Regions from separate parts of the Cellulomonas sp. PSBB021 genome, predicted to be linked through region 3. Evidence: riboswitches for the same ligand, from Rfam matches in the RefSeq annotation. Region 3 holds a riboswitch; each other region holds the start of a gene.

Region 1 (3,267 bases), 360 kb from region 3:
GCGGTCGCGCCCGGGCCGGCCGCGCGCAGGCCCTCGACCAGCCCGACGACGAGCGGGAAGAACGTCACGAGCGTCACGACGAGCACCTTGGGCAGCAGCCCGAACCCGAACCACAGCACCACCAGCGGCGCGAGCGCGACCACGGGGATCGTCTGCGACGCGACGAGCACGGGAACGATCCCGCGCCCGACCGCGGGCACCAGGTCGACCAGCAGCGCGAGCGCCCACGCGACCAGGACCGACACCCCGAAGCCCGCGGCGGTCACCCCGAGCGTCGCCGTGGTGTGCTCTGCCAGGACGTCGCGGTGCGCCCACGCCTGCTCGGCCACCCGACCGGGCGTCGGCAGGAGCCGCGGGTTCGCGACGCTGAGCGCCGCGACCTGCCACACCGCCCCGAGCACCGTCAGCACGAGCAGCACCGGCAGCGCCCGCGCGGCGCCGCGGGTCACGGCTCCCCCAGCAGGCTCGTCGTGAACGTGGTCGACCAGTCCGGACGCTCGGCGAGCGGCTCGCCGTCCGGCCCCGCGAGGATGCCCGCGTCGAACAGGAAGTCCCCGTAGCCGGAGACCTGGTCGAGCGTCATGGTGCCGACCGAGCCGTCGTCGGCGCGCAGCCAGTCGGCGGACAGCATCCGCTGGCTCTGCGTCACCAGGTCTGGGTCGGCGAACGCGTCCGGGTTCTGCTCGACGAGCAGCGCCGCGGCCTCGTCGGGATGCTCCGCCGCCCACGCGTACCCGCGCTGCAGAGCCCCGACGAACGCGCGCGCCGCCTCGGGCTCGTCGGCGACCCACTGCCGCGAGGCGTCCACCACCACGGCGTACGCGTCCGGGAAGCCGTGGTCCGTGTACTCCAGGTAGCGCATGGGCGTGCCCGCGCGCTCCGCCTCGATGCCCTCCCACGCGACGTACGGGATCGTGAAGTCCGCCTCGCCGGCGTACAGCGCCTCGTACGCCGACGAGCCGAGCACGACGGTCGTGAACTCGCCCGTCCCGCCGTCCGCGCGGATGACCTCCTGCAGCAGCGGGACCTCACCGGGCGCGCCGAAGCCCGCGTAGATCAGGCCGTCCAGGTCGCGCGGGCTGGTGATGCGCTCGTCGTCGGCGCGCACGCCGATCGCGGTCGCCCAGTGCTGCAGGACCGCGAGCACCGCGACGACGTCCGCGCCGGCGGCCTGCGCGATGAGCGACGAGTCGTGCGTGCTGATCCCCGCCTCGGCGGCGCCCGCGTCGACCAGCTGGTCCGGCGCGGTGTCGCTGTACGGCAGCACCTGCACGTCCAGCCCCGCGTCGGCGAACCAGCCCTGCGCGAGCGCCACGTACAGGCCGGTGTGGTTGGTGTTGGGCGTCCAGTCGAGCGCGAACCGCACGCGGGTGAGCCCGTCGTCGTCGCCCGACGACGGACCGGCGCACCCGGTGGCGAGCGACGCGACGACGAGCAGCGCGGCAACCCGCGCCCGGACGGTGGTGCGAGACATCGAGGACCTCGTTCAGCAGAAGGACCGAGCACGCCGCGGCGGTCGCGCGCACGGCGCAGCAGCCCGCGACGAGCGCGCGCGAAGGCCGCATCCGCAGCCGGATGCGCTGTCGGTGCAGGGACGGGTGCGGCATCCGTCGCCGGGAAGGCGGGGCATGCTGCACTCGTCGCTGCATCCGTCGCCGCGGACGGAGCGGCGGGTGGCGCGGACCGGCGTGGACGTCCGGCTCGCGCGGGCGAGGAGCGCGCGGCGGCTACGCGCGCAGGTGCTCGCGGGGCGGTCTCGGGGAGAGAGGCGTGCGGTGCGGACGCATGCGGGTCATGCGCGACATCCCTTCGCTAGTGCTACCTAGATCAGGTTCGACGGGTGTGATCTCAGCCGCGCTGTGCGGCACCCCGTGTCACGGAACGGGCCCACCGTAGTCCGGTCTGCCCCCTTCGCCCCCACCCCTGTCCACCCCTCGGATGCGCGCCGTCACCGTGCCGGCGGCGGGTCCGTCAGTGGACGTTGCCGTGGTCGCGGAACTCGCGCCAGACGTTCTCGAAGAAGTCGTCGTCCTCGGGCAGCGGGCGGCGCGGCCGCCACCGGAGCACCGGCTCGCCGGCGGGGTCGTCGGGCGCGCGTCGGACGACCCCGCGCCAGCCCTCGCCGGGTTCGGCGGGCGACGACGATCCCGCGGCCGTCGGCGGCCGCCACGCGGCCTCCTGCACCTCGTCGTCGAGCGCGCCCTCGTCGAGACGGAAGCGGAACACCTCGGGCAGGTCGAGCTCGTCGTCGGACCGGGGGCCGTACCCGACGCGCGGCAGCTCGCCCGCCGGGTCGGAGTACAGGACCGACCCGCGTGAACGGCCGCCGTGCGCGACGTAGTCCGCCATCGCGGACAGGTACACGTACGCGGCGGTGAGGGTGTCGCGGACCAGGAACACGCGGTTGACCGAGCGACGCGACGACGGGTCGGCGCTCACGGTCCGCTCGTACTCGGCGAGCCAGGCGTGCACCTGGTCGAGCGCCTCGTGGATGGACTTCTCGGAGCGCACGGGCCCGGCCTTGGCGCTCATGAGCTCCTGGACGCGGCGCAGCAGGTCGCCCGTGTCCTCGTCCCACCCGTCCGCGGCCCGCCCCGCCGCGGCGGCGACGAGCCCGGTCGCGGCCGCCTGGACCGGCGCGGCAGCCGCGGCGTACCGGTCGAGCGCGACGGGCGGGTCCGTGCGGCGTGCGACGATCATCTGCGCGGCCCGCGTCGCCCCGACCTGCCCGCTGTTCAGCGCCGCGCCGCCGGGGCGGTACACGCCGTGCGCGCCGCCGGCCTCGCCCACGGGGAACAGCCCGCGCACGTTCGACTCCCACCACGCGTCGACCACGAGCCCGCCGTTGTTGTGCTGCGCGCACACGTCGACCTCGAGCAGGTCGGTCTCGAGGTCCACGTACGGGTTCTTGGGCAGGTAGAACTGGTACGCGGGCTCGTTCATGCGCCGCAGCCGCTGCACCGGGGTGCCGAACAGCACGCCCGCGCGCTCCAGGTAGTCGCGGGCCTCGGGGCTGAGCGCCGCGGGGTCGAGCTCGTCGCGCATGGGGTTGCGGCGGAAGTCGAGGAACACGCGCCGCCCGCGCAGCACGGTCTCGCGGTACACGAGCAGGTCGACGAGCGACGAGCCGTCGCGCGCCTTGCGCACGTCGAACGGCCACTGGTAGCCCTTGAGGAACACCAGGGACAGCAGCCGCCCGTAGTCCCCGATCGCCTCGGTGAGGAACTCGCGCTCGTCGCCGCCGTCCGCGTCGGTCGACACGAACCG
Region 2 (3,267 bases), 1.8 Mb from region 3:
CCGTCCGCACGGCGTCGACGTCACGCGCGTCGAGCCCGCCGATCGCCACGACCGGCAGCCGGGTGCTCGCGACCGCCGCGGCGAGACCGTCGAGGCCGAGCGCGACGTCGGCGTCGGGCTTGGTCGGCGTCAGCCGCACCGGCCCGCTCCCGACGTAGTCGACCAGGTCGGCCGGGACCGCGCGCACGTCGTGCGGTCGTGCCGCCGAGACGCCCACGACCGCGTCGGGGCCGAGCAACGCACGCGCGTCGGAGGCCTCCAGGTCCCGCTGGCCGACGTGCACACCGTCCACGACCGCACCGCGGGCGCGTGCCGCGAGCACCACGTCCACGCGGTCGTCGACGACGAGCAGCGCGGGTCCGGCGGTGCGCACGGCCTCCGCCACCGCGGTCGTGAGCGCGACCAGGTCGCGCACCCCCGCGCGCGTCGCACGCACCTGCACCACGCCGACGCCCGCGCGCACCGCCGCCGCCGCGACGCCGGCGGGGGCGCGGCCGGCCGCCGCGCACACGTCCGCGTCGAGCACGAGGTACGGACCGCCCGGGAACGGGGGGCGCCGCGACGCACCCGCCGCGCCGGTCACGCGGGTGCCCCGACGGGCGCGGTCGCGGCCCTGGGCGCGCCGATGCGCGCGGGCTCCACGACCAGCCGGTCACCCAGCCCGACGACGTGCTCGGGCCGCAGCCCGTACAGCTCGTCGAGCAGCGCGACCTGGAACGAGCCCGGACCGCGCGCGACCGACGCGGCGCGCTCCGCCGCGAGCCCGAGAACCAGCGAGGAGCCGACCGCCGCGGTGAGCGGGTCGGTGACCGCGGCGAACGCCGCCGCGAGCGCGCCGAGCGCGCACCCTGCGCCGGTGATCGCCGTCAGCAGGGGGTCCCCCGCCGACACGCGCACGGCGACGTCACCCGCGACGACGAGGTCGACCGCGCCCGACACCGCGACCGCGCCGCCCGTCGCGTGCGCGAGGCGTACCGCAGCCTCGCGCGCGTCCTCGACGGCGTCGCACGCGTCGACGCCCCGTCCCGACGACGTGAGCCCCGCGAGGCCCAGGACCTCGCTGGCGTTGCCGCGCACCACCGCGGGCCGCGCGCCCAGGAGCTGCTCGGCGAGCCGCGTGCGGACCGACAGCACCCCGACGGCCACGGGGTCGAGCACCCACGGCACGCCGGCGCGCCGCGCCGTGGTGACCGCGGGCTCGAGGCACGCGCGCAGGTCGGGTCCGGGCGTGCCGAGGTTCGCCAGGACCGCGCCCGCGACGGCCGCGAGCTGCTCGGCCTCGCCCGGGACCGCGGTCATCGCGGGCGAGGCGCCCACCGCGAGCAGCGCGTTGGCCACGAGGTTCGTCGTCACCTCGTTGGTGAGGCACTGCACGAGCGGCGTGCGTGCCCGGACCTCCGTGAGCGCCCGCGCCACGTCGGCGGCGAGCCTGCCGGGGCTCAGGGGCGGGGCGCCGCCTAGATCGTCGGCGCGCTCGTCGGAGCGCTCGTCGGCGGGAGGGCAGGGTGGGACGGCAGACGTCATGGAGATGACATCCCTTCGCTAGTACGAACTAGATCAGGTTCGGCGGGTGTGATCTCAGCCCTGCGTGCAGGGCACCCCGTGTCAGTGCGGCCAGGGTAGCCCGCGCGCACCGCCGCCGTCCGCCCTCCGTCCGCCCACCGGACGGCGCGTCGGCGGGCGTCGGCGGGCGCGTCGACGACGACCGGGCGAGCCGACCGGCCGGTGGGCCGCACAGGTGGGCATGCGCGAGGGGCGCCCGACCGTGGTGGTCGGACGCCCCTCGAGCGTGCTGGCTGCCGCGTCCCTCGGGTCAGCGGCGGCCGTGCCCCCCGTGCTTCACGACGAGCGTCCGGACCGCGGACACCGAGGCGTACGAGTCGTCGCCCTGGTACTTGGCCCGGACCGTCACGTCACGGGTCACCGCCGGCAGCCGGAACGTCGCCTTCCCCTTCTGGAGCGTCGCGACGAGCGGACGGCCGCCGGCCTCGAGCGTCACCTTGCCGGTCGGCGAGGGGGCACCGGCCACCCCGGCGACCGTGACCGCGATGGTCGGACGCGTGCCACGGGTGACGGTCCACGACGCGGTCGACAGCGCGATCGTCGGCGTCGCCCTGGTGACGGTGAGCCGCACGGGCGCGGAGGTCGAGGCGGTCAGGTCCGCCGAGCCGCCGTACACCGCGGTGAGCGTGTGCGTGCCGCGCGCGAGCGTGCGCGGGAGCACGACCGTCGCGGTCGCCGTCGCGCCCGACCCCGTGAGCGTGCCCGCCCCGAGGACCCTCGCGCCCTCGCGGACCTGGACCACGCCGGTGGGAGCGCCCCCGGTCGACGTGACCGTCACGGTCGCGGTGACCGTGCCGCCGAACGACACGGTCGTCCGGTCGAGGGACAGCGTGGTCGTCGACGTCGCCTTCGCGACCGTCACGGACAACGAGCCCTCGGACCCCTCCCATGCCTCGTCGACCGGGACGAGCACCGCCCGCAGGGCGTGCGTACCCCCGCCCAGCCGGACGTCGAGGCTCGCCCGGCCGAGCTTCACCGGGACGGTCCCGAGCCAGGTGCTCCCGTCGACGAACGTCACCGTGCCGGTCACACCCGCGGGCGTCACGGTCGCGACGAGCGTCTGCGTCGCGCCCGCGACCGGGTCGCCGGTCATCGTGAGCGTCGTGGTGGTCGGCCCGGACGACGCCGGCTCGACCGTGAGCCGCAGGTGGACCGTGGTGCCGCTGGGGCTCGCGACGAGCGTGAGCTCGTGCTCCCCCGCCGCCGTGCCCGCGGGCACGACCGCGGACACCGTGGCCGCGCCGCCGGTGACCGTCGCCGTGCCGATCGACTCACCGTCGAGCCGCACGTCCAGGCTCGTGTTGCGCGGCGAGCCGAGGCTCGTGAGGTCCAGGTGCGACACCTCGAACCCGAGCCTGCCGCCCGCCTCGACCGACTCGGGTGCGTCGCTCACGGCCACGGCGTGCCGCGCGAAGTCGGGCGACAGGCCGGGGTGCGCCCGCAGGTACGCGATCCACGCGTCCCGGTCGACCAGACCCGAGTCACGCGTGTCGCTGCCCTGCGTGAACACCCGGAAGTTGTCGCCGCCCGTCGCGAGGAACGAGAACGTCCCCACGCGGTAGTCGGCGTCCGCGTCCAGCGGCTCGCCGTCGATCGTCACCGACGTGATGCGGCTGCCCTCCGGCAGGCTCGCGTCGTACGTGTACGACACGTTGTCGGACAGCCCGAGCTGCAGGTATGGCCGGCTCGGCACGTTGCCCGCGG
Region 3 (3,267 bases):
CGTCGCTCACGAACCCCCGTCCGGCCATGACGGCGACGGGGTAGGCGAAGAAGACGACGAGGAACGCGAGCGGCACGAGGACCGCGACGGTCCAGGCCGCGCCCCGACCGAGCCCCGCTCCCCGCACGCGCACGCGGGCCGTCGGGCGCGCGGGCCCGCCGGTCGGTGCGTCGCGCACGGGGCGCGGGAGCTCGGTCGTCGCGGTCATGTCAGCCGATCACGGTCTGCGACCACGTCGAGAGCCACACGTCGCGGTTCGCGGCGATGTCGCCCGGTGCGACCTCGAACGGGTGCTCGGCCAGCGGCGCCCACAGCGTCCACTGCGCGGGCAGCACGACCTGCGAGCTCACGGGGTACATGTACATCGAGCCGGGGATGTCGACCTGCACCTCGTAGGACAGCAGGTAGTCGAGCAGCGCGCGCGCACCCGCGGGGTTCTCGGCGCCCGCGAGCACGCCCGCGTACTCGACCTGCCGGAAGCACGTGTCGAGCAGCGCCGAGGTCGTCGGCTCGTCGCCGCCCTCGGGGACGGTCGACGGCGGCGACGACGCGTAGGACAGCACGATGGGCCGCGGCCCGCCGCCGCCCCCGCCGGAGAAGTCGGTGAAGTACGCGTCGGACCAGCCGTCGGCGACCTTGAGCCCGTTGTCGACGAGCGCCTGCCAGTACTGCGGCCACTCGTCGCCCTTGGCGCCGATGGTCGCGAGCAGGAAGGCGAACCCGGGTGAGGAGGTCACCGCGTTGGGGACGACGAGCAGGTCCTCGTACGCGGGCTTCGTGAGGTCGTCGAGCGTCGTCGGCGGCTGCAGGTCGTGCTTCGCGAACCACTGCTCGTCGACGTTGAGGCACACGTCGCCGAAGTCGACAGCGGTGAGCGCGCCCGCGTCGTCGCCCTCGACCGCGAAGCCGATCGCGTCGTCCGCCGCGTCGCCCTGCGACCGGTACGGCTCGAGCACGCCCTCGGTGAGGGCGCGGGACGCGAACGCGTTGTCGATCCCGTACACGAGGTCACCCAGCGGCGCGTCCTTGGTGAGGACGAGCTGGTTGACGAGCGCGCCGGCGTCGCCGGGCTGGACCACCTGGACCTCGACGCCCGTGGCGTCGGTGAACTTCTCGAGCAGGCCGTCGGACAGCGCGAACGAGTCGTGCGTCACGAGGGTGACGGTGCCGCCGAGCTCGGCGGACGGGTCGGCGCCTGCCGTCCCCGTCGTGCCCGCGGTGGGGGTGCTGCCCGGCCGCGTGCTCTCGTCCGCGATCGCGCAGCCCGCGAGGACGAGCGCGGGGACCAGCAGGCCGCCGAGCAGCGCGGCCGTGCGGCGGGTGGGTCGGGATGCGCGGGTGCCGCGCACCGTCGGACCGGTCATGCGTTCTGCCTCCTGGCGTCGTCTGCGAGGAGGGGTCCACCGCCTCGTCGCACCGAGGACCCCGGCACGACGAGGCGGAGGTGAGAAGTCCCGACTCCCTACGCCGGTATCACCCGGATCAGGTTCGAGGGTCTGCGGCTGTCCCGCACTCTCAGCGCCCTGGTGTCAGCCCGGCGCTCCCCTGTCGTTCAGGGGTCGATGCTACCCGCGCCCGGACGCCGAGCGGCGCGCGCGGACCGCCCGTGGGCGGTAGCGTCGGCGTCCATGGCAGGCAAGCCCTCGACCCCCGTCCTCGCGAAGCTCGTCGGACTCGCCGCGGCCGCCGCGGCGGCGTGGGCGGCGAACCAGGTGATCACCCAGTCCTGGCAGGCCGCGCGCGGCCACAAGCCGCCGAAGGCGGAGGACCCGGGCGACTCGCAGCTCGCGGAGATCCTCGTGGCCGCGGCGCTGTCCGGTGCGGCGGTCGCGGTCGCTCGTGCGCTCGCGACGCGCGGCACGGCGCGCTTCGCGGTGAAGACCGACATCACCGACTGAGCCGGCCCCCGTCCCGTCGCCCGGCGCCCCGGCGTCAGGGGTGCAGGTCGGGCGCCTGCGTGATGCCGAAGACGTCCCGCAGCGCGCGCCGCGCCGCGAACCAGCCGCCGAGCCCGTGCACGCCGGGTCCGGGCGGGGTCGAGGCCGAGCACAGGTACACGCCGTCGAGCCCCACGGCGTACGGGTCGAGCCGCGGGGTGGGCCGCGCGACCATCTGCCACATGGTGACCGCGCCGGACGCGATGTCCCCGCCGACGTAGTTCGCGTTGTGGCCGGACATCCGCGCGGCGGGGACGCACCGGCTCGCGACGACGAGGTCGCGGAACCCGGGCGCGTACCGCTCGACGTGCGCGGTGACCGCCTCGGTCACGTCGACGTCCGACCCGGCGGGCACGTGCGCGTACGTCCACAGGGGACGCAGGCCGTCGACGACGCGCGTCTCGTCGACCACCGCGGGGTCGCTCAGCAACGTCATGGGCCGCTCGGGGTGCTGCCCGCGCGCGACCTGCGCCTCGGCGTCGGCCATCTCCCGGCGCGTCCCACCCAGGTGCACGGTGCCCGCGAGCGCGACCTCGGGGTCCGTCCACGGCACCGGCCCGGAGAGCACGAAGTCGACCTTGCTGGCGCCGTCGCCGTACCGGAACGCGCTCAACGCCCGCCGAGCGCGAGCGGGCAGCTCGTCGCCCAGCACCTCGACGACCGTGCGCGGCGTCGTGTCGAACAGGTAGGCGTGCGCGCCCGGCAGGTCGGCCGCGGTGCGCACCGGGTGGTCCGTGACGACCTGGCCGCCGTGCGCCTCGAGGTCGGCGCGCAGCGCGTCGGTGATGGCGCGCGAGCCGCCGCGCGGGATGGACCAGCCGGACCCGGCGTGCGCGAGCGACGCGAGCAGCAGCGCGGTCCCGGCCGCGGCGAGCGACGGCAGCGGGGTGCTCGCGTGCGCCGCGACACCCGTGAGCAGCGCGGGTGCGAGGTCCCCGGAGAACCGCCGGTCCCACGCACGGGTGCCCTGCTCGAGCACGGCGAACCCGAACGCCGCCGCGGTCGGCACGCCGCCGGGGAGCAGGCCGGGCGGGACCGAGCGCTTGTCACCGAGCGCGAGCCGCACCACGTGCGGCCAGTGCTCCGACAGCCGCCCGACGAGAGCACGCCACGCGGGCCCGTCCTCGCCGAGCGCCTCCACCGTGCGGTCCAGGTCGCGGTACGCGAGGCCCGACCGCCCGCCGGGCAGGGGCTGCGCGTACGAGACCTCGGGGGTCAGGAGCTCGACGCCGCGCGCGGCCAGGTCGAAACCGCGGAAGAACGGCGACGCCCACGCCATCGCCTGCACCGCCGAGCACACGTCGTGCACCACGCCCGGCGCGAGGCCCAG

Evidence for each region. Region 3 has a riboswitch for thiamine pyrophosphate ahead of CBP52_RS13055 (thiamine ABC transporter substrate binding subunit). Riboswitches for the same ligand answer to the same signal wherever they lie in the genome.
Region 1: linked by a shared signal. The riboswitch ahead of CBP52_RS11200 (ABC transporter substrate-binding protein) and the one ahead of CBP52_RS13055 (thiamine ABC transporter substrate binding subunit) in region 3 are both predicted to bind thiamine pyrophosphate.
Region 2: linked by a shared signal. The riboswitch ahead of thiM (hydroxyethylthiazole kinase) and the one ahead of CBP52_RS13055 (thiamine ABC transporter substrate binding subunit) in region 3 are both predicted to bind thiamine pyrophosphate.

What each region holds. Positions count from the first base shown of each region.
Region 1 is NZ_CP021430.1:2,453,224-2,456,490, forward strand. It holds gene CBP52_RS11195 (ABC transporter permease) at 1-449, opposite strand, end outside; gene CBP52_RS11200 (ABC transporter substrate-binding protein) at 446-1,474, opposite strand; TPP riboswitch at 1,788-1,882, opposite strand; gene CBP52_RS11205 (FAD-binding protein) at 1,972-3,267, opposite strand, start outside.
Region 2 is NZ_CP021430.1:783,121-786,387, reverse strand. It holds gene thiE (thiamine phosphate synthase) at 1-583, opposite strand, end outside; gene thiM (hydroxyethylthiazole kinase) at 580-1,524, opposite strand; TPP riboswitch at 1,518-1,613, opposite strand; gene CBP52_RS03535 (ExeM/NucH family extracellular endonuclease) at 1,814-3,267, opposite strand, start outside.
Region 3 is NZ_CP021430.1:2,817,398-2,820,664, forward strand. It holds gene CBP52_RS13050 (iron ABC transporter permease) at 1-208, opposite strand, end outside; gene CBP52_RS13055 (thiamine ABC transporter substrate binding subunit) at 210-1,364, opposite strand; TPP riboswitch at 1,443-1,557, opposite strand; gene CBP52_RS13060 (DUF4235 domain-containing protein) at 1,629-1,898, shown strand; gene CBP52_RS13065 (NAD(P)/FAD-dependent oxidoreductase) at 1,933-3,267, opposite strand, start outside.